2 regions of the Uliginosibacterium sediminicola genome follow, and region 1 is predicted to be linked to the other one. Evidence: riboswitches for the same ligand, from Rfam matches in the RefSeq annotation. Region 1 holds a riboswitch; the other holds the start of a gene.

Region 1 (14,927 bases):
ACGCAGCAGCGTGTCGTTGGTCGGACGGGTCATCGCTCAGTACCGGTACATCGGGAAGCTGCGGATTGTACCGCCCGCCGCCGCCCTCACGCTGGCTTTTCAGCGCCGCCATGACCTGCGGCGGCCAGCCCCTGCGGCAGCATTGTGGGCAACTCAGTCCAGCACGACACCGGCCTGCCGGAGCTGATCGACGATCTCGGCATGCAGCGGCACGCCGAGCGCTTCGTTGCGGGCGCAGTCCTGCCAACCGCGCTCGCCGGGGAACAGGAAAGCTTCGCGGAAGCTGGCTTCGGTTCGCAGATAGTCGAGGTAGCGCTCGACCTCGGCATGGAAATCCGGCGCACCGAAGGCTTCGATATTGAAGGCCAGGAAGAGCTTGCTGGCGTCGGTTTCAAGGCCCTTGGTGGCGCGCATCTCGCTGCAGAACAGGCCGCCCCCCAAGGCTGCGGTGAGAAATTCCATCATCAGCGCCAGACCGGCGCCCTTGTGTCCCCCCATCGGCGACACGGCACCAGACAGAATCGCGCGCGCATCGGTGCTCGGCTTACCCTCGGCATCGACGCCCCAGCCTTCGGGCAGGCTGCGCCCCTCGCGCAGCCAGGTAGTGACCTTGCCTACGGCCGCCTGGCTCATGGCCAGATCGAGCACCACCGGCGCGAGCCCTGCGGCACGCGGCACGCCGATGGCAATCGGGTTATTGCCGATCACCGCGCCTCGGGCGCCCCAGGCCGCCATGGTCTGGATTGCATTGGTGGTGCACAGGCCGATGCAGCCGGCTTGCGCGGCGCGCAAGGCATAGGCATGAGCACGCCCCCAATGCGTGGTGCGCTTGGCCAGGCAGACGCCCACGCCGAAGCGGCTGGCCCGCTCGACCGCCGCCTGCATCGCGGTCAGTGCGACGTAACGCCCTGGACCATTGTCGCCATCGAGCACACAGATGGCACCAAAATCACGCTCCCAGCGCAGCTCGGGGCGAGCATGGGCACGCCCCTCGTCAAAGCCGCGCAGCAGGGCTGGCAGCATGCGCACGCCGTGCGAGGGCACGCCGTGCAAGTCAGCCTCGGCCATGATCTGCGCCTCGATGTCGGCCAGCTCGGGAGCGAGCCCATGTGCCTGCATGGCGGTGCTGAGAGCCTCGACCAGTTGCGGATAGGGAATGCGGAAGTCCTGCTCAGAAGTCATAGATATGCTCGATGTGGATGCCCATGCCGTCGAGTTCGCGCAGGTTCTGCGCCAGATCACGAATCGGCACGCTGATGACGACGCGCTTTTCGCCGGGGCGGCTGAGCACGGGCTGTTCAAAGACGCTGACGGCACCCTCGCTGTCCGGCGCCCAGTCTGCAGGCACCAGAACCGACAGGAGCAGGCGCGTATCAGCGCCATTGCCGGCAATTTCGCTGAAGTTGGTTCCGCTGCGCGCCATCGCCACAGCCGGCGCGATGAAGCCGTGGTAACGCGGCAAGAGCAAGAGCTCGCCGCCCTCGCGCACGCTCTTGATGCGCTTGATCTCCGGCCAGCCGCCGACCAGCCGGTCCTGCCAGCGGTCGACAAACACCGCCGTCACCGGCTGCGCTGCGTCGTAAGTGGCGCGGGTGGCCTTGGCGATCAGCCAGGCATAGACCGCCTTGATGCCGTATTCGGTGCTCAGTGCGTACTTGCGTTCCCATTTGCGCAGGAGGTCATTGCCGCCGTAGCCGGTGTCACGCCACAGACTCTTGAGGCGGGCGAGAAAATCGAACTCGTACCAGGGGCGCTCACGGATGAAGTCGACGTAGTCCTGCGCAGTCTTGGCAGCAAAGCGTTCCTCGGCGGTCGGACCATGCTGGCGGCTGAGTTCGGCGAGGCGGCCGATGCTCAGCTCGTAGAGCGAGCGCAGGGCGTATTCGCAAGTCGTGCTGGTGGCGATCACGACGATCATCAGATGGTAGCCGGGGTTAAGCTGGCGCGGCCGGCTCGCCAGCTGGGCCTGGCTGACCCGCGCATAGCTGCGCCACAGCTGGCCGATATGCCCCCACCAGGGAAACTGGCTGGGCGGACGATCATCGGCCAGGTAACGCGCGTATTCGGCCGGGCTGTGCACCAGATACCACTCAGGGAAAGTCAGCCAGCTCTGCTCGGCGCTGCGCCAGTGTGCGGGCGGCGCCATCACGGCGGGCGCGCTGTCGGCAGGCAGGATCTGCGGCAGCGGCGCGGCGTAGGCGAACCGGGCAAAGCTCCAGCAGCACAGCAGGATCAGCAAGAGCGCGCGGCGCATGGCTAGACCCCGCGCTTGGTGAAGGACATCAGCACATTGCGCGTCGGGTCATGGTCTTGCAGCAGGCGCGCACCGGTATCGGTGAAACCGGCCGCATCGAGCCGCTGCACCCAGTCATTGACCGAACGGAAGTGGCGCGGCTCGTCGAGATTGCGCTCCCAGGAGACGCCAGTAGCGAGATTGAAGACGCTATGCGCCAGCGAGACGAAATCGCGCATCTCTGGCGTATCGACATCGTGCTCGCGCAGGATGAACAGCCCGCCCGGACGCAGCACGCGGTGGATGGACGCCAGGAAAGCCGCCAGATCAGGCGGATTGACGTGGTGCAGGCCGATGTAGCAGCTCACCAGATCGACACTGTTGTCGCGCAACAGCTTCTGGCCGAAAGGCGCGTAGCCATCGAGCGGCAGGAAACGGCCGATCTGCGCCAGACCGCCGCGCTCCATGATGTCGGCCAGCGAATTGCCGGGCGCCGTATCGCCGAGCAGGACCAGATCGCCGCGCACCCGCACATGGCGGCGCAGCGCGCTGATGTAACGCCCGGTGCTACCGATCTCGACATAGCCACTTAGACTGCGCCGCTCACCGAGCAAACGCAGGGTCTGCCGCGCCATCTCGCGCTTTTGCTTGCGCAGCGCTGGCAAGGCGAAGCGCAAATCGGCCAGGAAGGGGCGGATCTGCGGCAGTTGCTGCTGCACCTGGCGATAGATCGCCGCATCGTCATCGTGCTGGCGGCTGGCGGTGTGAATCAGCGCATGCAGGCGATCCTGCGGGAACAGGTGGAAGATGTTCTGCAGGAAGCGGTAGAAATCATCGCGCGCCGGCACGCTGCCGTAGACGCGCTGGAACTCCGACTCGGCCTCCTCGGGCTCCTCGTAAGCGCTCAGCGTCGGCGCGTAGTACTTGTCCCACAGCACATTACGCAAACGGTAGTGCGGATCGAGCTCGCGCTTGAGCGCAAACAGCTCGCGCGCGCGCGGATAAGCCTGATGGAACTGCTCCGGCGTGGCGTGCGGCTGGTACGGCAGGTAGTAGGTTCCGCCGGCTGCCAGCACTGCGTCGATCAGCTCGCGGGTCCACACCGCCACGCTGGCCTGCGCATGCGCCGCCGTGCTTTGCTTGTAGTAGAGCACCAGGGCAAAGGTCTCGCCGCGCGCCCAGGCGAGCAGGGAGCCGGGGTCGGACGCGGCATGGCGGATCGAGATGTTGAGCACATTGGCCTCGTGCCGTGCGAGGATTGCCGCCATCTTCGGCACGAACTCGTCGAGCCGGCGCTGCGGCACGAAGTACTCCTGCAGCACATAGGTCTTGCTGGCACGCGACGGCGGCTCCAGCTCGGCCACATCGTAACCGGCCTCAAAATTGCGCCAATGCACCGGGCGGCCGAAATACACCACCGGATCCACGAGGTGCTCGCGGCGCCACTTACCCAGCGGCGTCTCCGACACCGCCCAGAGGAAATAACGCTGCAGCGGATAGGCGCGGCGGAAGGGTTGCAGGCGGTGCGGCACGGTCACCGGGCGACGGGTTTCCGTCCAGGTCACCGCGCGGACGCGGCTATAGTGCGGCGGGTAGATGTCGGCATTGTGGAAGATCGCCCCCGGCGCACTGCGCACACTGCGGGCAAACCACTCGGCATACTTCTGCACACTCATGCTGACTTCGCGGCGCTCGACACGGCAGTTGTCCGCCAGCTCCAGCTCGGCCTCGGCGATCACGCCCACCGCACCGTAACCACCGATGGCGGCGTAGAACACCTGGGCATTGTGGCTCGGCGAAGCTTCCAGCAACTCGCCATCGGCCAGCACCAACAGGATCTTGCGCACCGACTGGATCAGCGGACCAAGGCCCATGTAGCGGCCGTGCGCATTGACCGACAGCGAACCGCCGACCGTGAAGTTGGCATAGGTCTGCATGATCTTGACCGACAGATCATGCGGATCGATGAATTTCTGGATGTCACACCAGCGGATGCCCGCCTGCACGCGGATCAGCTTTTCCTGCGGCGCGAAGAACAGCACCTGATTGAGCCCGCGCAGGTCCAGATGCAAGCTGCCGGGGCTGGTGGTCTGGCCGCCCATGCTGAAATGCCCACCGCCGACCGAGATCGGCAAACGCGTCTGGCGAATCGCTTCCTGCAGCTGCGCCAGCGTGAGCGGCCGCGACACCGACCACACCGGAACCGGATTGAGTCCGGTCACGTCATTGACCAGCACTTGAGTACTCATGAGTGGATATCGACCGTCAGATAATCAGCGTCACGCAGGCGCGCATCGGCGCCGAACTGGTTTTCGCCGGCTGATCCGGCGCGACAGCACAACAGGATCAACAACCACAGCGGGCCGGCAATCGGCAGCAGCACCCACAGCAGGCTGGCCAGCGATCGGCCCTGATCATGCAGCCGGCGCGCCAGCAAGACCAGCAGCGCCCAGGCCGTAAAAGGATAGAGCAGCCAGGTCAGCGTCTCGCTGCCCAGCGCTTCGATCAGCACGTAAAGCGCGGCAAACAGCAGCAAGACAAGCGGCAACAGCACATTGAAACAGCCACGCGAGAGACGCCCGGCCGGGGAAAGGTATCGCTGATAAAAGGACATCGACATGCGCGCTCCGCGTCTCGGTTTGTCGAAAGTGCTGTCATGCGGTAAGGATTGTGCCATTGCGCAGAATCTGCGCAAGCGCTTTCGCCGCCGCAGCCGCCGCACCGCGCTGCGCAAAATGCACTACCATCGCGAATCCCTGCCTCTGCCGACAGAAAAGTGCGCCTCCTTCGTCTTGCCCGCATCAGCCTGGTTGCCCTGCGCCACGGTCTGGATCAGATGATCCTCGACCGTACGGCGACTACCCGCGTGGGCGCTTGCCTGCGCCGCGTGCTGCCTGCACGCAGTTTCAGCGAAGCGCCGGAAGTCCGTTTGCGCCTGGCGCTCGAATCGCTCGGCCCGATCTTCGTCAAGTTCGGCCAGATGCTGTCGACCCGCCGCGACCTGCTCGCCCCGGCGCTCGCCGACGAGCTGGCCAAGCTGCAGGACCGCGTCCCGCCCTTCCCGACCGACCAAGCCCTGGCGCGCCTGGAGGCCGAATACGGCCGCACGGTCAATGAGGTGTTCGCCCGCTTCGACATGCAGCCGGTGGCATCGGCCTCGATTGCGCAGGTGCATTTCGGCGCGCTACCGGACGGTACCGAGGTCGCCATCAAGATCCTGCGCCCCGGCATCGAGAGCATCATCGCCAAGGATCTGGCCCTGCTCGACACCGCCGCCGCGCTGATCGAACGCCTGTGGGTCGACGGCCGCCGCCTCAAACCACGCGAAGTGGTCGCCGAATTCGCCAAGCATCTAGACGACGAGCTGGACCTGATGCGCGAAGCGGCCAACTGCTCGCAGCTGCGGCGCAACTTCAAGGACTCGACCCAGCTGCAAGTGCCCGAAGTGTATTGGGATTTTTGCGGCAAGTCGGTGATGGTGATGCAGCGCATGCACGGCATTCCGATCTCGCAGATCGACACCATGCGCGCACTCGGTGTCGATCTGGCCGCCCTGTCGCGCGCCGGTGTCGAAATCTTCTTCACGCAGGTGTTCCGCGACGGCTTCTTCCATGCCGACATGCATCCGGGCAACATCCTCGTCGCCACCGAAGGCGTGCGCCGGGGCCAGTACATCGCGCTGGACTTCGGCATCATGGGCACCCTCACCGACCGCGACAAGCAGTACCTGGCGCAGAACTTCCTCGCCTTCTTCAAGCGCGATTACAAGCGCGTCGCACAGGCGCACGTCGACGCCGGCTGGGTGCCGCCGGGCACGCGCGTCGATGAATTCGAGAGCGCCATCCGCGCCGTCTGTGAGCCGATCTTCGACAAGCCGCTCAAGGACATCTCTTTCGGCAAGACCCTGCTGCGCCTGTTCCAGACCGCGCGCCGCTTCCAGATGGAAGTGCAGCCGCAACTGGTGATGCTGCAAAAGACCTTGCTCAATATCGAAGGGCTCGGTCGCCAGCTCAATCCGGATCTGGACCTGTGGGCCACCGCCAAGCCCTTCCTCGAACGCTGGATGAGCGATCAGGTCGGGCCGCGCGCCCTGCTGCGCCACCTGCGTGATGAAGCGCCCAACTGGGCTGGCACCCTGCCCCAACTGCCGCGCCTGATGCATCAGGCCTTGCAGGACAACAGCACGGAACAGGCACGCCGCGCACTGGAGAACATGGGGCGGCGCATCGAAGCTCAGCAGAAAATGATCTATGCATGCGTGGCCACCCTGCTGCTGCTCTGCGGGCTTGTGCTGGCGCTGCTTTTGCGCTGACAGGGGCTCACTTTTAAGCGTTTTCCACAATGCATGTACGTCCGCGCTGTTTGATTTTCATCAAGTTACGCCGGACCGATTCCGCGTGAAATCGCTGCATGGGGGTTGTCCCCGTGACGCGGAGTAATTGAATGAAATACAAGCTGATCGCCGCTGCCCTTCTGGCAGCCTGCGCCACCCAGATCGCCAGTGCAGCGGGCGACTCGCCCTGGCTGGTACGTGCTCGCGCCATCTACCTGGCACCCGATAACCACGACACCACACCACTGAATCTGAACGTCAATGGCAAGTTCCTGCCTGAAGTCGACATCTCGTACTTCATCACCAAGAACATCGCCACTGAGCTGATCCTGACCTATCCGCAAAAGCACGACATCAAGGCCGGCAGCACCAAGATCGGCAGCCTCAAGCAATTGCCGCCGACACTCACCCTGCAATACCACTTCACGCCCGAATCTTCGTTCCGGCCGTACGTGGGCGCGGGCCTGAACTACACGCGCATTTCCAGCGTGAGCCTGCCGGACGGCTTCAGCATCGACAAGAACAGCTTCGGCTACGCGCTGCAAGCAGGTTTCGATGTCGCGCTGACCAAGCAGACCTCGCTGAACTTCGACGTCAAGAAGGTCAAAATCGCGACCGATGTGAAGGCCAATGGCAACAAGGTCGGCACCCTGCATGTCGATCCGCTGCTGTTCGGCATCGGCTTCGGCTACCGCTTCTAAGCCGGCACAGAAAAGCAAAAAGCCCTCGTCGCTGCGCAGCCAGCGACGAGGGCTTTTTCTTTGTGGTGGCGCTTACTTCGACTGCAGGCGTTCAATCAATGCCGTGGTGAGATTGGCCTGGTTGAGCGTATAGAAATGCAGGCTTGGCGCACCGCCGGCCAGCAGACGCTCGCACAGCTGACTGACCACATCAAGCCCGAACGCACGGATGCTTTCGGCATCATCACCATAAGCCTCGAAGCGGCGGCGCATCCATTGCGGAATTTCCGCACCACAGCTCTCGGAAAAGCGCGCCAGCTTGCTGAAACTGGCAATCGGCATGATGCCCGGCACGATGGGAATGTCGACACCGGCAGCGCGCACTTCGTCGACAAAGCGGAAGTAGGCATCCGCATTGTAGAAATACTGCGTGATCGCTGAATTGGCGCCGGCACGCACCTTGGTGAGGAAGGCCTGCAGATCGCTGGCTGCGCTGCGCGCCTGCGGATGTACCTCGGGATAGGCGGCGACCTCGATGCGGAACTCATCGCCCGACTCGCGCCGGATGAAGGCCACCAGTTCGCTGGCATAACGGAATTCGCCGGGATCGGCCATCCCCGAAGGCAAGTCACCACGCAGCGCGACAATGCGCTTGGCACCAACTTCGCGAAACTCGGCCAGATGTTCGCGGATGCTCGCTTCGGTGGCGCCGATGCACGACAGATGCGGTGCGGCATCCAGCCCTGCAGCACGGATCTCGCGCACGATCTGCAGCGTGCGGTCACGCGTCGAACCGCCGGCGCCATAGGTCACGGAGAAGAACTCCGGGCCCAGTGCAGCGAGCTGGTCACGCACGCCACGCAGCTTGACGAGGCCTTCGGGCGTCGCCGTCGGAAAGAACTCGACGCTAAATTGCAGCGCGGAGTGAGGAGTGGGGAGTGGGGAGTTCATCGTAGCGTGTCCATCATTTCGTGAGCCGAAATGAAATTCGGAGAAGGAAAGGACGGGCAAGGCAGCCGTACAGCACTGCTTCCCCGCCCCTCGCTCAGTCAATCAATAGCGATAATGATCGGCCTTGTACGGACCTTCGATCGGCACGCCGATGTAGGCCGCCTGGTCCGGACGCAGCGTGCTCAGCTGCACGTTGAGCGTCTTCAGCTGCAGACGGGCGACCTTTTCATCAAGATGCTTGGGCAGGGTGTACACGCCCACCGGATACTCCGCCGTCTTGGTGAACAGCTCGATCTGCGCGATGGTCTGGTTGGCGAAGCTGGAGCTCATCACATAGCTGGGGTGGCCGGTGGCGCAGCCCAGATTCACCAGGCGACCCTTGGCCAGCAGGATGATGCGCTTGCCGTCGGGGAAGATCACGTGGTCGACCTGCGGCTTGATCTCTTCCCACTGGTACTTTTCCAGCGAAGCGACATCGATCTCGTTGTCGAAGTGACCGATGTTGCAGACGATGGCATTGTTCTTCATCGCCACCAGATGCTCGTGGGTGATGACGTGGAAATTGCCGGTGGTGGTGACGAAGATGTCAGCCTTGTCGGCGGCATACTCCATGGTCACCACGCGGTAACCTTCCATGGCCGCTTGCAGGGCACAGATCGGGTCGATCTCGGTGACCCAGACCTGGGCGGACAGCGCGCGCAGCGCCTGCGCCGAGCCCTTGCCCACGTCGCCATAGCCACACACCACGGCAACCTTGCCGGCAATCATCACATCGGTGGCGCGCTTGATGCCGTCGACCAGGGATTCACGGCAGCCATAGAGATTGTCGAACTTGGACTTGGTGACCGAGTCATTGACGTTGATCGCCGGGAACTTGAGGTCGCCACGCTGATGCATCTGATACAAACGATGCACGCCGGTGGTGGTCTCTTCGGTCACGCCCTTGATCTGTGCCAGACGCGTCGAGTACCAGCTCGCGTCCTGCCCCAGCTTGGCCTTGATCGCGGCAAAGAGAATCGTCTCTTCTTCCGACTTCGGATCGGCCAGCACCGACAGATCTTTCTCGGCCTTGGCGCCCAGATGCAGCAGCAAGGTTGCATCGCCGCCATCATCGAGAATCATGTTCGAGTAGCCGCCATCGGCCCACTCGAAAATGCGGTGCGTGTAATCCCAGTACTCGGTGAGCGACTCGCCCTTGACCGCGAACACCGGAATGCCGGCCGCCGCAATCGCCGCCGCCGCATGGTCCTGCGTCGAGAAAATGTTGCACGAGGCCCAGCGTACTTCAGCGCCGAGCGCAGTGAGCGTCTCGATCAGCACGGCGGTCTGGATCGTCATGTGCAGACTGCCGGTGATGCGCGCGCCCTTGAGCGGCTGCGTGCTCGCGAACTCTTCGCGAATGGCCATCAGGCCCGGCATTTCGGTTTCAGCGATGAGGATCTCTTTGCGGCCCCAGTCGGCGAGCTTGAGATCGGCAATGACGTAATCGGAAAAATTTTCAGCCACGGTGTTCTCCTTGAACAGTGTGGCCGGGAGGGAGGGGAGCTTGCGATGCGGCTCACCTGAGGAAGTGCCAGCGCGGGCCAGCGATTCCGTCCCCGTGCCCGGCACGGTTTGACAGGTGAGCGCAGTTGAAACAGCCTGGACAGGGCCAGGTTCCGAGCCTGGGAGGGTGGATTGCGTCTCCGCCTTCTCGCAGCGCTCCTCGGAAGAAATCGGATTATAGCCGCCTCAAGTGATCCTTGCCATCTCTCCCAGCCACAGCGCATCGAGGTCGGGGAAGTTCCACTTCGCAGGATCTTCGCGCCCGGCAATGCCGTCGCGACAGCTTTTCTCGGACAGATCGACAATCACCGGGATGATGCGGGCATTGCTGCGCGTCGAGAAGAAAGCCAGCACGATGGGCGCCAGCAAGGACGTGCCGGACTGCTCGATCACCACGGCAATGCGCCCGGACTTCAAACGCAGCAGGGAACCGATGGGGTAGATGCCGAGGCTGCGCACGAAAGCGTGGAAGATGTCTTCATCGAAATGCCCTTTGCACCACTCGGTCATCTTGCGCAGCGATTCGGCCGGACACCAACCCTTTTTGTAGGGCCGGTTGGAGGTAATCGCGTCATACACATCGCAGACCGCGCCCATGCGCGCAAACAAGCTGATCTGCGCGGCCGGCAAGTGATGCGGGTAGCCGCTGCCATCCATTTTTTCATGGTGGTGGAGGCAGACATCGAGGGTGACTTCGCTCACCCCCTGCGCCTCGCGCAAAGCCTGCCAGCCTTCCAGCGGATGACGGCGCACCACATCGAACTCGGCATCCGTCAGCCGCCCTGGCTTGTTGAGGATTTCCGGCGGAATCCACATCTTGCCCAGATCATGTAGCAAGCCGGCCATGCCAGCCTCACGCGTCTGCTGGGCGTCCTGCCCGAGCTGGCGCGACAAGGCCACCATCAGCGCGCAGACCGCCACCGAATGCATGTAGGTGTAGTTGTCCTTGGTCTTCAGGCGCGCCAGGCTGATCAGGGCGCCGGGATTACGCATCACCGAATTGGAGATTTCCTCCACCAGCGGCAAGGCATCCGCCGTGTCCAGCGCCTTGCCCATGCGTGCTTCGCTGAACATCGACTGCACGGCATCCTTGGCCTTGCGACAGATGCGCGAAGCGCGCTGCAATTCCTCCGCCATCGAGCACGGCGCCGGCACGGCCGGACTCTCTGCCAACTCAAGCAACTCGACTTCTACTGCCCGCTCGACACTCGCCAGATCTTCGTCGGGCGGGGTCTCATCGGCCGCCACATCCAGGCCTTTGGCCGTATCGATCCAGACCTCGCGGATTGCGCTATTGCGCAGACTGTCCAGCTCCTGCTGCGAAGAGAGCAGGAACGCGCTGCGCCAGAACGGATGATCCATCCAGGAACCACAAAGTTCATGAAGAAACATTCCAACACGGAGCTGATCACAACGAACGCGCTTGAGCATGACTGAAAGGAGCGGCCTGCGGCCACCCGGACGACGCGAAGGAAGCCAAGAATGCTGCAGTTTACGCAAGCCAAGCGGCCACCCAAGACCGGAAAGGACGAGAAAAAGGGCCGCTTACGCGACCCTTTTCAGCTTATTTTGGTTGGAACCGACAAAAGCCTATCCAAGCGCACTCACACGCTGAAGATCCGGGCCGCTCACGCAGCCCTCATTCAGCTCATTTTGGGTCGCGCTGGCTGCGCCAGCACTCCCCGAAGCACGGACGCCTCGGGGCTTGCGCCCCGGGCCTCTTCGCTTCGCTCAGAGACCGGCGTCAGCGCGCAGCGCTGCCCACTCGCTCTGCTCGTGACGAGGGCCGCTCTCGCGGCCCTCATTCAGCTCATTTTGGGTCGCGCTGGCTACGCCAGCACTCCCCGAAGCACGGACGCCTCGGGGCTTACGCCCCGGGCCTCTTCGCTTCGCTCAGAGACCGGCGTCAGCGCGCAGCGCTGCCCACTCGCTCTGCTCGTGACGAGGGCCGCTCTCGCGGCCCTCATTCAGCTCATTTTGGGTCGCGCTGGCTACGCCAGCACTCCCCGAAGCACGGACGCCTCGGGGCTTACGCCCCGGGCCTCTTCGCTTCGCTCAGAGACCGGCGTCAGCGCGCAGCGCTGCCGCCTTGTCCGTGCTTTCCCAGGTGAACTCCGGTTCGTCGCGGCCGAAGTGGCCGTAGGCGGCGGTCTTGGAGTAGATCGGGCGCAGCAGGTTGAGGGACTGGATGATGCCCTTGGGGCGCAGGTCGAAATGCTGTTCGATCAGGGCGACGATCTTCTCGTCACTGATCTTGCCGGTACCAAAGGTATTGACCGACAGCGAAACCGGGCGGGCGACGCCGATGGCGTAGGCGACCTGCACTTCGACGCGGTCGGCCAGACCGGCGGCGACGATGTTCTTGGCGACGTAACGACCGGCGTAGGCCGCCGAGCGGTCGACCTTGGACGGATCCTTGCCCGAGAAGGCGCCACCACCGTGACGGCCCATGCCACCGTAGGTGTCGACGATGATCTTGCGGCCGGTCAGACCGCAGTCGCCGTGCGGGCCGCCCACGACGAAGCGGCCGGTCGGATTGACGAGGTAACGCACATTGCCTTGCAGCAACTCGGGCGGCAGCACCGGCTTGATGATCTCTTCGATCACCGCCTCGCTCAGTTCCTTGTGCTCGATGTCCGGGCTATGCTGGGTGGACACCACCACGGTGTCGATTGCCACCGGCTTGCCATCGACGTATTTGACGGTCAGCTGGCTCTTGGCGTCCGGACGCAGCCAGGGCAGACGGCCGTCCTTACGCACTTCGGCCTGGCGCTGCATGATGCGGTGCGCATAGTAGATCGGCAGCGGCATCAGCTGCGCCGTTTCATTGCTGGCATAGCCAAACATCAGGCCCTGGTCGCCTGCGCCCTGCTCCAGATCGAGGCCTTCACCTTCATTGACGCCTTGTGCGATGTCCGGCGACTGGCGATTGATGGCGGTGAGGATGGCGCAGCTCTTGTAGTCGAAACCGATATCGGAATCGTCATAGCCGATGCGCTTGACCGTGTTCTGCGCGATCTCGCGGTAATTGATGTGGGCATTGGTGGTGATTTCACCGGAGATCACCACCAGGCCGGTGGACACCAGAGTCTCGCAGGCCACACGGCCGGCCGGATCGCTGGACAGCACGGCGTCGAGCACCGCATCGGAAATCTGGTCGGCAACCTTGTCCGGATGGCCTTCGGAGACCGATTCGGAAGAAAACAAAAATTCATTCGCCATATTGTGCTCCGCAAACGAAAAACCCCGTAGATGGCGCGCTGCCAGCTCCGGGGTATGAGCAAGCGACGCTTTAGCAGTATTTGAGTCGGCGCACTAGCCAGACTTGCCGCCCTGCAAGTTGTCGTTTTAACTCGGCGGTTCGCATGATTATAACGCTCGCCACGCTGCCGCACGCAAGAAGCTTGCGCAGCGGCATTGACCTTGGGCGCGATCCATAAGAAGATCGGCCGCAGCGCCCTGCAAGTGCGGCCAGCCGCGATGCCTGGCCAGCGTCATGTTCCGCTCCCGCAGCCAGCTGATTTCAGCACAGCCCCGTACCCGCGGTTCATAGTGTCATTTCAATGGTCATCACAGGCAATCAGCAGCTCGTCAAGCGCCTCAATCAGCTGGCCATCCTGCGCGCCGTCCGCGCGCATCCCGGCATTTCGCGCAGCGAGGTGGCGAGCGTCGTCCGGCTCACCAAATCGACCATCGGCCATCTGGTCGAAGCGCTGATCGAGGAGGGCTGGCTGGACGAATCGCCCACCCCGACCCCGACCCACACCGGCCGCCGCCCAACCCCGCTGCACCTGGACCAGACGCGCAAGTTCGTACTCGGCGCGAGTATCAACAACCAGCAGATCGAGCTGGTGGCCACCTCGCTGCGTGGAGAACTGCGCGAAACTTTCCTCGCCCCGGCTGATCGCGAGCTCGGCACGGTGCTCGACACCCTGGCCGCACTGATCACCCGTTTCGCGGCCACACTGGATCCCGCGCGGCAGCAGATCGTCGGCATCGGCTTGGGCGTGCCTGGCACGGTCGACGAAGCACGCGGCGTGTTGCGCTACTCGGAACAGACCGGTTGGCACGACGCGCCGATCCGCGACATGCTGCACGCCCGCCTCGCCGACGCGGGGCTGCACAGACTGCCGCTGATACTTGAACGCGCTGTCAATTGCACCGCCTTCCTTCACTTCGAGCGGGAAAAAATTGAGGGTGAGGGCCCGCTGTTGTATGTCCATGTCGGCGAAGGCGTGGCCGCTTCGGTGGTCGCCCATCAGCGCATCCTGCGTGGTCACAACGGCGTCGCCGGTTCCATCGCCCACCTGCAGATGCAGGCCGATGGCCCACTGTGCCGCTGTGGGCAGCGTGGCTGTGCCAACACCCTGATGTCCCTGCCCGCCATGTGTGCCGCCTTCGGGCAGGATCTGGCCGCGCTGGAAGCGGCCAGCGCCGCCGGCGAGGTAGCCGCCCATGCGGTGCAGCGTGAAGCCGGCAGCCAGCTCGGACGCCTGCTGGCGGACCTGGACCGGCTCTTCGACCCCTCCCACATCCTGGTCGGCGGGCCGGCCTTCCGCCTCAGCGGCCCGTATCTGGCCTCGGCGCAGGCCATGCTGAGCGCCTGCGCGCGCCGCCACTCCGCAGCCAAGACCATCAAGCTGGTAAGCTTGGCGCACAATACGCTCGCCCTGGGCGCCGCCGCGGCCGCGCTGCACGTGCTGCTGAGCTGCCCGATCGAACGCGAGGCGCTTGAAACAGCGCCCACTTCCCTGAGCATCCTTGCTTGAGACGTCTCGTTTGAAAAAACTGATTCCGCTTCTGTTCCGCTGGCTTGGCCGCCTCTCGCTGCGCAAACTGCACTGGCTCGGCGCTACGGCCGGGCTGCTGGTGCTCTACGCCTCAGCCAGTTATCGCCAGCGCCTGATCGCCAACATGACGCGAGGCCTCGGCCGGCCGCCGCAGGCTGCGGAAATCCGCCGCACCGCTGCCGAAACCGGACGCATGATGTTCGAGCTGCCCTATATCTGGCAGCGACCGCTGGCGCGCGTACTCGGCCACGTCCTGGCGGTTGAAGGCTGGGACAAGGTCGAGGCCCTGCGTGCCGAGGGCAAGGCCATCGTAGCGCTGACCCCGCATCTGGGCTGTTTCGAGATCATCTCGCTCTACATCGGTGAGCGCATGCCGATGACCGTGCTCTACCGGC
Region 2 (14,927 bases), on a different contig from region 1:
CACCTGATCCACCGACAGGGTCACCACATAGCGCCCGGCGTAGCGACTGGCGCAGGCATAAGCCACCTGGTCGAGCAGCTTGAGGATGGCGCCGCCGTGCACATTGCCGGAGAAATTCGCCATATCAGGCGTCATCAGCACGGTCATCGCCAGCTGGTGTGAAGGCAGGTGTTCAGTCATGCGGCAGATTCCGTTTCTTCAGCGTTTCTCAGATTACTCAAGCCGCTTCGCCCAGATAGGCGCTGCGTACTTTGGGGTCATGCAGCAGCGCTTCGCCCGTGCCGGAGAGCGTGATCAGGCCGCCATCCATGACATAGGCACGCTGCGAAAACTTCAGCGCCAGATTAGCGTTCTGCTCGACCAGCAAAACGGTCACGCCTTCGCGCACGACCGATTGCACGACCTCGAAAATCTTCTCGACGAACAGCGGCGCCAGACCCATCGAGGGCTCGTCGAGCAGCAGCAGCTTGGGGCGCGAAAGCAAGGCGCGACCAATCGCCAGCATCTGCTGCTCGCCGCCCGACAGCGTCCCGGCAACCTGATGCAGGCGCTCCTTGACGCGCGGCAGCATCTCGAACACGTGTTGCATATCGGCCTCGATGCCCGCCTTGTCGCTGCGGATGTAAGCGCCCATGCGCAGATTTTCTTCGACCGTCAGCCGCGTGAAGATGCCCCGCCCTTCCGGCACCAGGGCCAGGCCGCGTACGACACGCAGATGCGGCGGCACGCTGTTGATGCGCTCGCCCGCGTAGAGCAGCTCGCCCTCGGCAATCGGCAGGATGCCGGCGATGGCATTGAGGGTGGTGGTCTTGCCGGCACCGTTGGCGCCGATCAGCGAGACCAGCTCGCCGCTGTGCAGCTCCAGATCAATGCCTTTGACGGCCTCGATCTGCCCGTACGAGACACGCAGATTCGACAGGCGCAGCAGGGGTGAAGTGGTGTGATCAGGCATGTGTTCCTGCTCCCAGATAAGCCTCGATCACGGCGGGGTCACGCTGCACCACGGCCGGTACATCCTCGATCAGCAATTGTCCAAAATTCAGTACCGCGACACGGTCGCACAAGCCCATCACGAGCTTGACGTCGTGCTCGATGAGCAGCACCGTCACACCATCGTGGCGGATGGTTTCGATCAGCTTGCGCAGCTGCGCCGTTTCGGTCGCATTCATGCCGGCAGCCGGTTCGTCGAGCGCCAGCAGTTGCGGTTCGGTGGCCAGTGCGCGGGCAATTTCGAGGCGGCGCTGATCACCGTAGGAAAGATTCTTCGACACGGTGTTGGCAAAGCGCTCGATGCCGACGTACTTGAGCCATTCATAGGCGCGCTCGGTGACCACACGCTCCTCTTCACGCACATGCTTGCTCTGCATGAGGATGCCGAACAGTCCGGCATGCGTGCGCGTGTGATGGCCGACCATCACGTTCTCCAGCGCCGTCAGCTCGCGGAACAGACGGATGTTCTGGAAGGTGCGCGCGATGCCACGCTCGACGATCTCGTGCGGCACGCCAAAGGGAAGTTCGGAGCCGCCAAACACGAACTCGCCGGCGTCCGGCACATAGGCGCCGCTGAGCACATTGAAAAAGGTCGTCTTGCCGGCACCATTCGGACCGATCAAGCCATAGACCTCACCCTTGTTGATCGACAGCGACACATCGGAGAGCGCCTGCAAGCCGCCAAAGCGCTTGTTGATGCCACGGGCTTCAAGCAGCTTGATCATGCGGCACCTCCCGACTTTACGTCCGACTCAGCTGCTTTTACCCCCAGCAACTCCGGCCGCGAATAGCGCGAATGCGCAGGGATCAGGCCGGCGGGCCGCAACATCATCATCAGGATCAGCGCCATCGCATGCACCAGCATGCGCAGGATTTCGGGGTCGAGCAGCACCTTGCCGAACAGCGCACTCTGCATCGGGATGGCATAGCTGCGCAGCGCCTCGGGCAACCACGAAAGCACCAGGGCGCCGACGATCACCCCGGCGATATTGCCCATGCCGCCGAACACCACCATCGCCAGCACGGTGATCGACTCCATCAGCGAGAAACTCTCGGGGCTGACGAAGCCCTGGAACGCACCGAACAGGCCACCTGCCACGCCGCCAAAGGTTGCGCCCATGGCAAAAGCCATCAGTTTGAGGTTGCGCAGATTGATGCCGACCGCCTTGGCCGCCAGATCGTCATCACGAATCGCCGCCCAGGCACGCCCGATGCGCGACACCTGCAAGCGCTGCACCAGCAGCACCGAGAGCACGACGAAGCAGAGGAAGACGTAGTAATAGACCAGCAAGGGATGGATCGAGAAATCCTCACCGATGCGGATGCGTTTGGAGACATCGAAGCCGAAGATCACCAGGGAGTCGAGCATGTTGATGCCCTGCGGCCCGTTGGTGATGTTGATCGGGTGGTTCAGATTGTTCATGAAGATGCGCACGATCTCGCCGAAACCCAGGGTGACGATGGCGAGGTAATCACCACGCAGGCGCAAGACCGGAAAGCCGAGAATCACCCCGGCCAGCGCGGCAAAGGCCGCCCCTGCCGGCAGGACGATCCAGAACGGCAGATGCAGGCCGAAGTGCGGACTGGCGAGGAAGGCCCAGGTGTAGGCACCCACCGCGTAGAAGGCGATGTAACCCATGTCGAGCAGACCGGCGAAACCGACCACCAGGTTGAGGCCGATGGCGAGCATCACGTAGAGCAGCGCAAAGTCGAGGATGCGCACCCAGGCAGGCCCGACCGAGATGGCCAGCAGCGGCGCGGCCAGGATCAGGGCGAGCACGATGTAACGCGCCAGCGCCGGATGACGCGTATTGAAGTAAGGAATCAGACTGGCTAGATCGTTCATGATTTTCTTTTTTTAAGTCCCCTGTGCGCCCGCTCAGGCGCGATCCGCAACACGCTCGCCGAGCAGTCCCGTGGGGCGGAAGATCAGCACCGCGCCCAGGATCACAAAGGCGAAGATGTCCTGGTAGCTCGAATTGAAGAAGCCGAAACTGAACTGCTCGATGTAGCCGGCGCCAATCGACTCCACCAGCCCCAGCACGATGCCGCCAAGCATGGCGCCGGCCAGGTTGCCGATGCCGCCGAGCACCGCCGCAGTGAAGGCCTTGAGACCGGGAATGGTGCCCATGGTGCTGTGCGCGATGCCGTAGTTGGAGGCGATCATCACCCCGGCGACGGCGGCCAGGGCCGAGCCGATCACGAAGGTCAGCGCGATAATGCCGTTCGCATTGACGCCCATCAGCGCCGCGATGCGGTGATTCTCGGCCGTGGCGCGCATGGCGCGGCCGATACGCGTCTTGTTCACCAACAGAGTGAGGGCCAGCATCAGCAGGCCGGAAGAGATCACGATGACGATCTGCACCGGCGTGATGAACACCCCGTCGATCAGCTGCAGCGGCGTCGTCGAGATCAGCTGCGGGAAGCTGTAGTAATTGCGGCCCCAGATGATCATCGCCGCGGTCTGCAGCAGGAAGGAGACGCCGATGGCGGTGATCAGCGGCGCCAGGCGCGGCGCATTGCGCAGGCGTCGATAAGCGGCGCGCTCCATCACATAGCCCACAAGCATCGCCGCCGGAATCGACACCGCCATGCCGAAGGCGAGGGTCGGTAGCGCACCGAGATTCGGCCAGGTGTGCTGGGCAAAGCTGATCGCCTGGAGTGCAATCAAGGCACCGACCATGAGCACATCGCCGTGTGCAAAATTGATCAAGCCAAGAATGCCGTAGACCATCGTGTAGCCCAGTGCGACCAGGGCATACATGCTGCCGACGACCAGCCCGTTGATGATTTGCTGCAGTAGGGTTTCCATGCTTGGCTACTCGCAAGAAGCGAGCCCGGAAAAATAAGGGTGGATGAAAGCTGCTCTCAAAAAAATGGCGCGACCAATGCCGCGCCATTTCCCTCGTTGAAACCGCTTACTTGAGCGGCTCCCACTTGCCTGCCTTGAGCGTGTAGACGGTGACCACGCCGTCCTTCAGATCGCCCTTCTCATCGAACTTGATGGTGCTGGTGACGCCCTTGAACTGGATTTTCTTGAGCGCCGGCAAATACTTGGCCGGCTCCACCGAGCCTGCCGCCTTCATCGATTCGATGATCGCCGAAGCGGCATCGTAGGCGTAGGGCGAGTAAGCCTGCACCTCGGCATCAAAGCGCTTCTTGAAGCGCGTACGGAACTGGGTCATCTGATCCAGCGGCACGCCAGGCTGGGTGCAGTAAGCACTGCCTTCGGTGATCGAATCGCCCGCGAGCTTGATCAGCTCGGGCGTACACCCACCGTCCCCCATCAGGAAGGTGGCCTTGATGCCCAGCTGCTTGATCTGCTTGGCCATCGGCCCGCCTTGCGGGTCCATGCCGCCGAAGAAAATGACCTCGGGGTTCTGCGCCTTGACCTTGGTGAGAATGGTCAGGAAGTCGGTTGCCTTGTCGGTCGTGAATTCACGCGTCGTCACCGTGCCACCGCCAGCCTTGACGGCCTTGTCGAACTCATCGGCGAGCCCCTGGCCGTAGGCCGAGCGGTCGTCGATCACGGCGACCTTCTTGCCCAGCTTGCTGAGCGCGAACTTGGCGGCCGCCGGGCCTTGCTTGCCGTCATGCGCCATGACGCGGAAGACGTTCTCGAAACCTTGCTGGGTCAGTGCTGGATTGGTAGCCGAGGGCGAGATCATGACGATGCCGGCCTGGTTGTAAATGCGCGAAGCGGGAATCGTGGTGCCGGAATTCATGTGCCCGACAACGCCCTTCACGCCTGCATCAACGAGGCGTTGCGCGACAGCAGTGCCTTGCTTGGGGTCAGCCTGGTCGTCTTCACCGACCAGCTCGAACTTCACTTTCTTGCCAGCAATCGTCACGCCTTTGGCGTTGTAGTCCTCGATCGCCAGACGCACACCGTTTTCGGTGTCCTTGCCCAGATGCGCCTGAGCACCGGTGAGCGGCGCCGAACTACCAATCTTGACGATCAGGTCTTCGGCCTGCGCCGCGCCCATCGCCAGTACGGATAAAGCAATAATGGTTTTCTTCATGAACACCTCCGCAACACACAATTGAAGTCCGGATAGACCCGCCTAGCTCCTGCGTGCCCCCGAGCTGAAACCTGCAGAGGGATGTTACAGAAATTGCGGCATGAACAGAACGTCGATCACCGCAGCATCGCGCAATTTGCGGCGCCCACTCTTGATCCAGCACCAACTGTATGCACGCGGCACCCACGGGTGCTGCAAAAACTGGCATCGCCAGGCCTGCAAAGGTAGAATGCGCATCTGTCCGAGGAGCGCTGCGAGGCAGGCCGATCGATCATGCGGCCCCACCCCAGGCTCGGACCCCGCCGCACCAAGCTGTGCGACGGCCTGATTCAACGGCGCTCACCGCTTCATGCAGATCATGTGTGGATTGCCGGTGAGCCTGTCATACGCCACCTGTGGCCCCACACCCTTGCCGGTCTGCCTGAGCGCTGAATGCAACGCCCGGAGATACCCATGCAAGCCGACCGCACGACAGAACTCAAGCAGCTCCTCGCCGAACGCATCCTCGTCCTCGACGGCGGCATGGGCACCATGATCCAGCAGTACAAGCTCGGCGAGGCGGACTATCGCGGCACACGCTTTGCGGACTTCCCGCGCGACCTCAAGGGCAATAACGACCTGCTCCTGCTCACCAAACCCGAGGTCATCGGCGAAGTGCACCGCGCCTACCTCGACGCAGGCGCAGACATCATCGAAACCAACACCTTCAACGCCACGCGCGTCTCGCAAGCCGAATACGGTCTCGAAGAAGTTGCCTACGAACTCAACGTCGCGGGTGCCAGGCTCGTGCGTGAGATCTGTGATGAATACACCGCGAAAAACCCGGCCAAGCCGCGCTTTTGCGCTGGCGTCATCGGCCCGACCTCGCGCACCCTGTCGATCTCGCCGGACGTCAACGACCCCGGCTTCCGCAACATCAGTTTTGAAGCGCTGGCCGAGGACTACTACCAGTCCGCCAAGGGCCTGATGGAAGGCGGCGCGGATCTCTTGCTGATCGAGACGGTGTTCGACACGCTCAACGCCAAGGTCGCCGTGTATGCGGTGCAGAAGCTGTTCGAGGACCTCGGCCGTCGGCTTCCGATCATGATCTCCGGCACCATCACCGATGCTTCGGGCCGCACCTTGTCCGGTCAGACCGCCACCGCTTTCTGGAACTCGCTGGCTCACGCCAAGCCGATCAGCTTCGGCCTCAACTGCGCGCTGGGCGCCAAGGAACTGCGCCAGTACGTCGCCGAGATTTCCGGCGTCGCCAACACCTACATCTCGGCCCACCCGAACGCCGGCCTGCCGAATCCGCTCGCCCCCACCGGCTACGACGAAACGCCCGAGCAGCTCGCGGGCGACATCAAGGAGTGGGCCGAGTCTGGCTTCCTCAATATCGTCGGCGGCTGCTGCGGCACCACGCCCGCGCACATCAAGGCGGTGGCTGATGTCGTGGCGAACATCAAGCCACGCGTGATCCCCGACATCGAAGTGCGCCAGCGCCTCTCCGGCCTGGAGTCCTTCACGATCGGCAAGGACAGCCTGTTTGTGAACGTCGGCGAGCGCAACAATGTCACCGGCTCCAAGGCCTTCGCGCGCATGATTCTCGAAGGCCGCTTCGACGACGCACTCGCCGTCGCGCGCCAGCAGGTCGAGAACGGCGCCCAGGTCATCGACATCAACATGGACGAAGCCATGCTCGATTCGAAGGCAGCGATGGAGCGCTTCTTGAAGCTCATCGCCTCCGAGCCGGACATCAGCAAGGTGCCGATCATGATCGACTCCTCCAAATGGGAGGTGATCGAAGTCGGCCTGCAGTGCATTCAGGGTAAGGGCATCGTCAATTCCATCTCGATGAAGGAAGGCGAAGCCGCCTTCCTGCATCACGCTAAGCTGTGCATGCGCTACGGCGCGGCAGCGGTGGTGATGGCCTTCGACGAGAAGGGCCAGGCCGACACCTACCAGCGCAAGATCGAGATCTGCCAGCGCGCCTACGATCTGCTGATGACGATTGGCTTCCCGCCGGAAGACATCATCTTCGACGCCAACATCTTCGCCATCGCCACCGGCATCGAAGAGCACAACAACTACGCCGTCGACTTCATCGAAGCCGTGCGCTGGATTCACACCAACCTGCCCTACGCCAAAACCAGCGGCGGTGTGTCCAACGTGAGCTTCAGCTTCCGTGGCAACGACCCGGTGCGCGAGGCGATTCACACCGTCTTCCTCTACCACGCCATCAAGGCGGGCCTCAGCATGGGCATCGTCAACGCCGGTCAGCTCGGCGTGTATGACGACCTCGACCCGGTGCTGCGCGAGAAGGTCGAAGACGTTGTATTGAATCGTCATCCCGAAGCAGGCGAACGCCTTGTCGAGTTCGCGCAAACCGTGAAGGGACAAGCCAAGGAAAACGTGCAGGATCTTGCCTGGCGCGAATGGCCGGTCGAAGAACGCTTGTCGCACGCGCTGGTCAAAGGCATCACGCAATTCGTCGTCGAAGACACCGAGGAAGTCCGCGCCAAGCTGCTGAGTGAGGGCAAGCCGCCGCTGGCCGTCATCGAAGGCCCGCTGATGGCCGGCATGGCCGTGGTCGGCGATCTGTTCGGCGCGGGCAAGATGTTCCTGCCGCAGGTGGTGAAATCCGCCCGCGTCATGAAATCCGCCGTCGCGCATCTGATCCCCTATATCGAGGAAGAGAAGAAGCGCACCGGCGCCGCCGGCAAGGGCAAGATCATCATGGCCACGGTGAAGGGCGACGTGCATGACATCGGCAAGAACATCGTCGGCGTGGTCTTGAGCTGCAATGGCTACGAAGTCATCGACCTCGGCGTGATGGTGCCGACCGAGAAGATTTTGCACGCCGCCAAGGAACACGGCGCACAGGTCATCGGCCTGTCCGGCCTGATCACGCCCTCGCTCGAAGAGATGAGCTTTGTCGCCAGCGAAATGCAGCGCCAGGGCTTCGACATTCCGCTGCTGATCGGTGGCGCCACCACCAGCCGTGCCCACACCGCAATCAAGATCGCGCCGCACTACGAGCAGCCGATTGTGTACGTGCCCGACGCCTCGCGCGCCGTAGGCGTGGTCACCAGCTTGCTCAGCATCGACGGCCGAGCCAGCTTCGTCGCCGAGATCGCAGCCGACTACGAGAAGGTGCGCCAGCAGCACGCAGCCAAGGCCGGCGTGAAGCTCGTCAGCCTGGAAGCAGCACGCGCCAACAAGTTCAAGTGGAATGCCGACGCGAGTTACGTTCCCGCGAAACCCTCGCGCCCCGGCATCCAGCGCCTGCGCAATATCGACCTCGCTACGCTCGCCGAGTACATCGACTGGGGCCCCTTCTTCCAGACCTGGGACCTCGCCGGCCCCTACCCCGCGATCCTCACGGATAAGGTCGTCGGCGAGACCGCGACCAATGTCTTCAAGGACGCGCAGAAGATGCTCAAGACGGCGATTGATCAGCGCTGGATCGAAGTGCACGCCGTCTTCGGCCTCTTCCCCGCTGCGGCGCAGAACGACACGGTGCTCATCTATGGTGACGAATCACGCGGCGAAGTCGTCGCGCAATGGCACGGCTTGCGCCAGCAACACGAGCGCCCCGCAGGCAAACCCAACTACTGCCTCAGCGACTTCATTGCGGATGCCGACAGCGGCACGCCCGACTGGATCGGCGCCTTCGCCGTGAGCGCCGGCCGTAACCTGGAGAAGCGCGTCGCCGAATACGAAGCGCAGCACGACGATTACCACGCCATCATGCTCAAGGCCATCGCCGACCGCTTCGCCGAAGCCGCCGCCGAATGGCTGCACCAGCGCGTGCGCAAGGAATACTGGGCTTACGCGCCCGACGAAGCACTGAGCAACGACGAAATGATCGCCGAGAAATACCAGGGCATTCGCCCCGCCCCCGGCTACCCGGCCTGCCCGGATCACACCGCCAAGGGCGAGCTGTTCAAGCTGATCAACCCGACGGAAGCCATCGGCCTGGAACTCACCGAAACCTTCGCCATGAATCCGGCGGCGGCCGTTTCAGGCTTCTACCTCGCCCACCCCGAAGCGCACTACTTCGCCGTGAGCAAGATTGCGGACGACCAGATGAAGGACTGGGCTCAGCGCGCGGGGTTCAGTGAGGCGGAGGCGAAGCGTTGGCTGGCGCCTTTGCTTTAGGCCACTTGTAGCGTTTACTATTTTTAGTTCAGATTAGTAGACTTCACTAGAAGGGCCGTGCTAATTTCTACTAATCAATATCATGATTAGTAGAAACCGGCATGCGCATTCCCCGCATCACCCCTTCGTTTGAAGCGCTGCTCAGCAAGCCCGAAACCCTGGGACTGCTTGCCCAGCACGCGAATCCCTTGCCGGCCGGCCGCTATCTCCATCAGGAGGAACTGCGCTATCGCTCCCCCCCGGAAGGCCTCGACCATGAACAATGGTGGGGCGCGACCTGCCTGGGCCGCCTCCCCCTGCTGTGCGAACTCCCGCTCAACGACAAACTCGGGCGCCCCTTCCGCTTCGCCACGCCACAGCCCGTCCTGATCGACCTGCATCACATCGACCGCGATGCAGCAGGCCAGATCCGCGCACCGGAAGGCGCGCCGATCCATGAGAACAAGCAGCGCTATCTACTCGCCTCGCTGATCGAGGAAGCCATCACGTCCAGCCAACTCGAAGGCGCGGCCACCACGCGCAAGGTCGCGGCAGCCATGTTGCGCGAAGGACGAGCGCCCCGCGACCACAGCGAGCAGATGATCTTCAACAACTATCACGCGATGGAACATCTGCGCGAACTACGCAACGAGCCCATCACACCGCAGCACATCCTCGAACTGCACCGTATCCTCACCGTCGACACGCTCGACAACCCCGACGACGCAGGTCGCCTGCGGAGCAGTAACGATGTTGAAGTCGTCGACCAGCGCAATGGCGACATACTGCATACCCCGCCAGGCTTCAGTGAGCTGCCGCAGCGCCTCGAAACGCTATGCGCATTCGCCAACGCAAGCGAACACAGCACCCCGTTCGTGCATCCCGTGCTGCGCGCGATCCTGCTGCACTTCATGATCGGCTACGACCACCCCTTCGTGGACGGCAATGGCCGCACCGCACGTGCGTTGTTCTACTGGGCCATGGCCCGCAGCGGCTACTGGCTGATGGAGTTCGTCTCCATCTCGCACATCATCAAGAAAGCGCCGGCCCGCTACGTGCGCGCCTACCTGCACACCGAAACCGATCACGGCGACACCACCTACTTCCTGATCCACCAGCTCAGCACCATCCGCCGCGCGATTGCAGCGCTGCACGAATACATCGCGCTCAAAACCGCTGAACGGCAGGCCACCGAAAACATGCTTGCGCGAGAAACACCGTTTTTGCGCTTCCGCCTGAATCATCGCCAGATCGCCATCCTGACCAGCGCCCTCAAGCACCCCCAAGATGCCATTCGCATCGACGCGCACCAGAACACGCACGGTGTGGTGTATCAAACTGCACGCGCCGACCTGCTCGACCTCGAATCCCTCGGCCTGCTCATCAAGAGCAAGCGCGGCAATGCCTATGAGTTCTACCCGGCCGCAGACCTGCAAGCGCGCATCAAGAGCCTTGCGGATCAGCAGCTTTAAGGTGCCAGGACCACACGGCCAAGGGCGAGCTGTTCAAGCTGATCAACCCGACCGAAGCGATTGGTCTGGAACTCACCGAAACCTTCGCCATGAACCCGGCAGCGGCCGTGTCAGGCTTCTACCTCGCCCACCCCGAGGCGCAGTACTTCGCCGTGAGCAAGATTGCGGACGACCAGATGAAGGATTGGGCGCAGCGCGCGGGGTTCAGTGAAGGTGAGGCCAAGCGGTGGTTGGCGCCGTTGTTGTGATGTCTTCGCAGGAGGAATGAAACGGGCCGCGATTGCGGCCCGTTTTACATCGGGTGCGGATAGTCGTAGGGCTAAACTACTCCGGAGACTGCGCCAGCCACCAGAAGGCGACTTCACGCGTACATTGATGCAATGGTAGTGCTCAGCCGTGTTTAGTAATTGGGAGGCGAGTGCCAACCATCTCGGCGGCCCCTCCAAGGAGTTCCGCCTAGGCGCTATGCGAACAGGCGGCTAATGTAGGCTTGGTGGGACAATACGACGGAACAACTAGCGTTCCACAAGACCGGAACATCTGGAGCACGTAATCCTTTCGAGGTCACTTATGGGTGCAATCTGGTTTCCAGCGGGAAGATTAGCCGACTGTTTACACGAGCTTGTTGGATACAAGGCCGGTATTGCCGCCTCTCTTCGTAATCTATGCGATCTCCTCGAAGGGACGAGGTATCCCGATATCGTGCTCGAGTCTGAAGAGCGGATGGTTCGCGTCCGTGCTGAGGAATATGAAAATCTATTCTTCACCCTGCTCGAAAGAATTGGGCATACCGATACGAGGCACAACGGAATATTTGACCTTTATGACTTGCTAGATCAGCTAAAGCAAAAACATGGGGAGCAGTTTGTTACCACCCTGACAAAGATACAAACGCAGAGCCTATTCTCCAGACTGGACAACGTCGGCCCCATTGATCCTTTTCCCATTATCGAAGCCGCGAGAAAGAAACTTGGCCCACAAGGCGGCTTAGCGATGATGGAGATTTTTGACATGCATCAGCGAATCAATGAACTAAGCCCCTACACATCCGAAAGATACGTCCAGTGGGATGATGTAATTCCACTGGATGGTTTGTACGAACGGCCATCCAACAAGGCAAACCATGGCGAATTCATTGACCAGAGATTTATCGACTACCTCGCCGCAAATGTCGCTCAACTATATGAAATGCACTGGCGTAGATTTGAAGAGCTCATTGCTGAGTATTTTCATCGAATCGGTTACAAGGTGGAGCTTGGGCCAGGACAAAATGACGACGGAGTTGATATTCGAGTTTGGAGACCAGAGGAAAACGGACAGGGCGTCGGACAACTACATATTGTTCAATGCAAACGCCAACGGGACAAAATTGAGAAAGTAGTTGTGAAAGGTCTTTACGCAGATGTGATGCATGAAAATGCAGCATGGGGCGTAATCGTCACAACCTCCTCCCTTGCAAAAGGAGCAAAGAAAACTATCGAAGCAAGGGGATATCCAATCCAAGAAGTTGACGGCAATAAAGTTGCCGAATGGTTAACCACACTCCGCACACCAGGAACTGGAATCGTCCGACGCTCAAGTTCCTAAGGCCGTAACCCGGAATGCGTGCCCCAATCGTAGGGTGGGTTCGCGAAGCAACCCACCGCTTTCCGATTACTCATGACGGCGGGTTGTCGCTACGAGCCCAGCCTACACCTTCACGTCTTCTGACGCCGTGCAACGCGCGCGGGCACCTTGTCCGGACTGACCACGGCCCCCACCGCAGCCAGGCCCAGCAAGCGCCTGAAGGTCGGGCATTCCATATGACTGGGCGCCTTGCACGCAGCAGCGTGGCGCAGGCCGTCGCGCATTGCGGTGAGGCGACGGATGTTGCGGTCCAGCTCGTCGGCCTTGGTGCGCAGCAGGGCTCGGTCGATCCGGGGGGCGCCATCGGGCGCGAACATCTGCGCGATCTCGTCGAGCGAGAGGCCGGAGGCACGGCCGAGGGCGATGAGTGCAAGGCGTTCGAGCACGTCAGGGTTGAAGAGGCGGCGCAGGCCGCGACGACCGACGGAGACGATGAGGCCTTTCTCTTCATAGAAACGCAGTGTCGAGGCAGGCACGCCTGACGCCTTGGCGACTTCCGAAATATCCATACAAAGCCCTTGACCTCAAGTTGACTTGAACTCCTAAGCTAGCACTACAGCCTCACGGAGGCCAGCTTTGGAGAGATTCATGGACAAGGTATTGCTCGGCGACCTGTTCGCCACCGTGCTCACCGGCATCGGCGCCACGGCGCTGATGGATGTGTGGGGCGTCATCCGCCACCCGCTGCTGGGCGTGCCCGCGCCGGACTATGGCCTCGTTGGTCGCTGGCTGGCCTGGATGCCGCGCGGACGCTTTCACCACACAGGCATCGCCAAATCAGAGCCCATGCGGCATGAGGGACTGATTGGCTGGACGGCGCACTACCTGACCGGCATCAGCTTCGCGAGCTTGCTGGTACTCACCTACGGGACGGACTGGTTGCACGCGCCGCGTCTTGTGCCAGCACTGCTGGTGAGCCTCGTGACGCTCGCAGCGCCTTTCCTGCTAATGCAACCGGGCATGGGCGCAGGCATCGCAGCATCGCGCACGCCGCGCCCGAATGCGGCGCGCCTGCATAGCCTTATCTCGCATCTGGTGTTTGGTGTCGGGCTGTATCTCTCGAGCTGCGCGGTGCAGCGTCTGCAGCCCCTCTTCGTCTGAACGACGCGCGGGCTCACCGGACCCACGCTACAAACTTTTCCCCCACGTACAGGATCATGTCATGCGCATTCCTTCCCGCTTCGCCCCCATCCTCTTCAGCGCCTTGCTGTCGGCCATCATGGTCTGCATCGTGTCGGCCTTCGTACTGGTCGTCTCGCAGGGCATCCACGCTGGTTTGCCTGCTCAGTGGCTGAGAAGCTGCCTCACGACTTGGCCGGTAGCGTTCCCGACGGTAGCCATCGTTGCACCCTGGGTGCGACGCATTGTCGGGCGACTGACCGCGTAGCGCGTAAGGTGGATCCGCGCAGCAAGCCACCGCTTTCCGATCACTCACTACGGAGGGTTGTCGCTGCGCTCCGAACCCACCCTACCCCAACCGTGCAATCTTCTGCGCGGCCAACTCGACATGCGCTTCCAGCGCCGCCACGCAGGGCGCGAAGCGCAGGCTGAATAGTCCTGTCAGCTTCACAGAGTCCATGAATAGATAGTGATATGCCCATTCGCGCTATCTCTTCGCCCATCCTGGTCCCAAGAGCGGTGGCGCCAACTGACATAAACCCGCATCTTCAATGGGTTAGATGACCCGCTGGCACGCATCACTCGGAGAGTTTCCGGGCAAGAGGCTTCGCCTTGAATAGATGTGCGAATGGATACATGAATAGATAAAGCCTGAAATACGAAGCCTGTGTCGACGACGACCGTCTGCCAGTTGGCTCGGCATCGTCAGGCGGCTGAGGGCGTGAGCTGGGTTGGCAAAGCGACACATCGTTTTTCCGGCGCGCCTTATAAGCCACCGCGCGACGACGCCACGCAAGCCCTCAAAGCTTCACAACAGGAATACTGCCCGCATCCTTGATCAGCTGCCGCTGTGGCAGGTAGGGGAGCAGGAGGTCGGTTTCCTTTTTGACTACTTCGTAGCATTCGCAGCTGAGGGCTTCGAGCTTGGCGCGGTCGAGCACGCGGATGGATCCGCGTCCGTAGGAGATGGCGCCGAGTTCGCGCAGCTTCAGCGCGGCCTGGGTGACGCCCTCGCGACGCACGCCGAGCATGCTGGCGATGAATTCCTGCGTCATCGTCAGGTGGTTGTGTGACAGACGATCCATCGACAGCAGCAGCCAGCGGCACAGCTGCTGGTCTATCGAGTGGTGGCGGTTGCAGACTGCAGTCTGCGCGATCTGGGTGATCAGCGCCTGGGTGTAGCGCAGCATCAGGACCAGCAATTGGCCGTGGCGCTGGAATTCTTCTTTCACCCGTGCGCGCGGCAAGCGGTAGGCGTAACCGGCGCTCTGCACCAGGGAGCGGCTGGGCGTGCTCTCACCGCCCATGAACAGGGTGATGCCCAGCAGGCCCTCGTTGCCGACCACCAGGATGGCCGTGGATTCGCCACTCTCCATGACGTACTGCAAGGAGACGATGGAGTCGGTCGGGAAATAGACGTGGCGCATCGCACGCCCGGATTCATACAAGACTGCGCGCAGAGGCAGGGGCACGAGTTCCAGATGCGGGAACAGCCGCCCCTGCACTTCAGGCGACAAAGCCGCCAGCAAATGATTCTGGCTTGGCTCGGGACGTACAGACATGGCAATACCTTGGT

Evidence for each region. A riboswitch is a leader RNA that binds a small molecule or an ion and turns the genes downstream of it on or off. The one in region 1 is predicted to bind S-adenosylhomocysteine.
Region 2: linked by a shared signal. The riboswitch ahead of metH (methionine synthase) and the one ahead of ahcY (adenosylhomocysteinase) in region 1 are both predicted to bind S-adenosylhomocysteine.

What each region holds. Positions count from the first base shown of each region.
Region 1 is NZ_JBDIVE010000003.1:280,967-295,893, reverse strand. Features, by position in the region: gene hemE (uroporphyrinogen decarboxylase) at 1-33, opposite strand, end outside; gene ABDB84_RS08305 (Ldh family oxidoreductase) at 154-1,182, opposite strand; gene ABDB84_RS08300 (hypothetical protein) at 1,172-2,254, opposite strand; gene ABDB84_RS08295 (FAD-binding protein) at 2,257-4,482, opposite strand; gene ABDB84_RS08290 (DUF805 domain-containing protein) at 4,479-4,853, opposite strand; gene ubiB (ubiquinone biosynthesis regulatory protein kinase UbiB) at 5,010-6,545, shown strand; gene ABDB84_RS08280 (OmpW/AlkL family protein) at 6,677-7,267, shown strand; gene metF (methylenetetrahydrofolate reductase [NAD(P)H]) at 7,340-8,197, opposite strand; gene ahcY (adenosylhomocysteinase) at 8,300-9,703, opposite strand; S-adenosyl-L-homocysteine riboswitch at 9,814-9,910, opposite strand; gene ABDB84_RS08265 (cyclic di-GMP phosphodiesterase) at 9,929-11,173, opposite strand; gene metK (methionine adenosyltransferase) at 11,798-12,964, opposite strand; gene ABDB84_RS08255 (ROK family transcriptional regulator) at 13,306-14,511, shown strand; gene ABDB84_RS08250 (lysophospholipid acyltransferase family protein) at 14,522-14,927, shown strand, end outside.
Region 2 is NZ_JBDIVE010000001.1:183,603-198,529, forward strand. Features, by position in the region: gene ABDB84_RS00895 (acyl-CoA thioesterase) at 1-180, opposite strand, end outside; gene ABDB84_RS00900 (ABC transporter ATP-binding protein) at 218-952, opposite strand; gene ABDB84_RS00905 (ABC transporter ATP-binding protein) at 945-1,715, opposite strand; gene ABDB84_RS00910 (ABC transporter permease subunit) at 1,712-2,836, opposite strand; gene ABDB84_RS00915 (branched-chain amino acid ABC transporter permease) at 2,870-3,802, opposite strand; gene ABDB84_RS00920 (branched-chain amino acid ABC transporter substrate-binding protein) at 3,909-5,012, opposite strand; S-adenosyl-L-homocysteine riboswitch at 5,250-5,360, shown strand; gene metH (methionine synthase) at 5,466-9,155, shown strand; gene ABDB84_RS00930 (Fic family protein) at 9,257-10,606, shown strand; partial or broken gene ABDB84_RS00935 (vitamin B12 dependent-methionine synthase activation domain-containing protein) at 10,609-10,854, shown strand; gene ABDB84_RS00940 (restriction endonuclease) at 11,177-12,193, shown strand; gene ABDB84_RS00945 (helix-turn-helix domain-containing protein) at 12,304-12,741, opposite strand; gene ABDB84_RS00950 (DUF2938 domain-containing protein) at 12,821-13,333, shown strand; gene ABDB84_RS00955 (DUF2798 domain-containing protein) at 13,395-13,619, shown strand; gene ABDB84_RS00960 (Crp/Fnr family transcriptional regulator) at 14,152-14,913, opposite strand.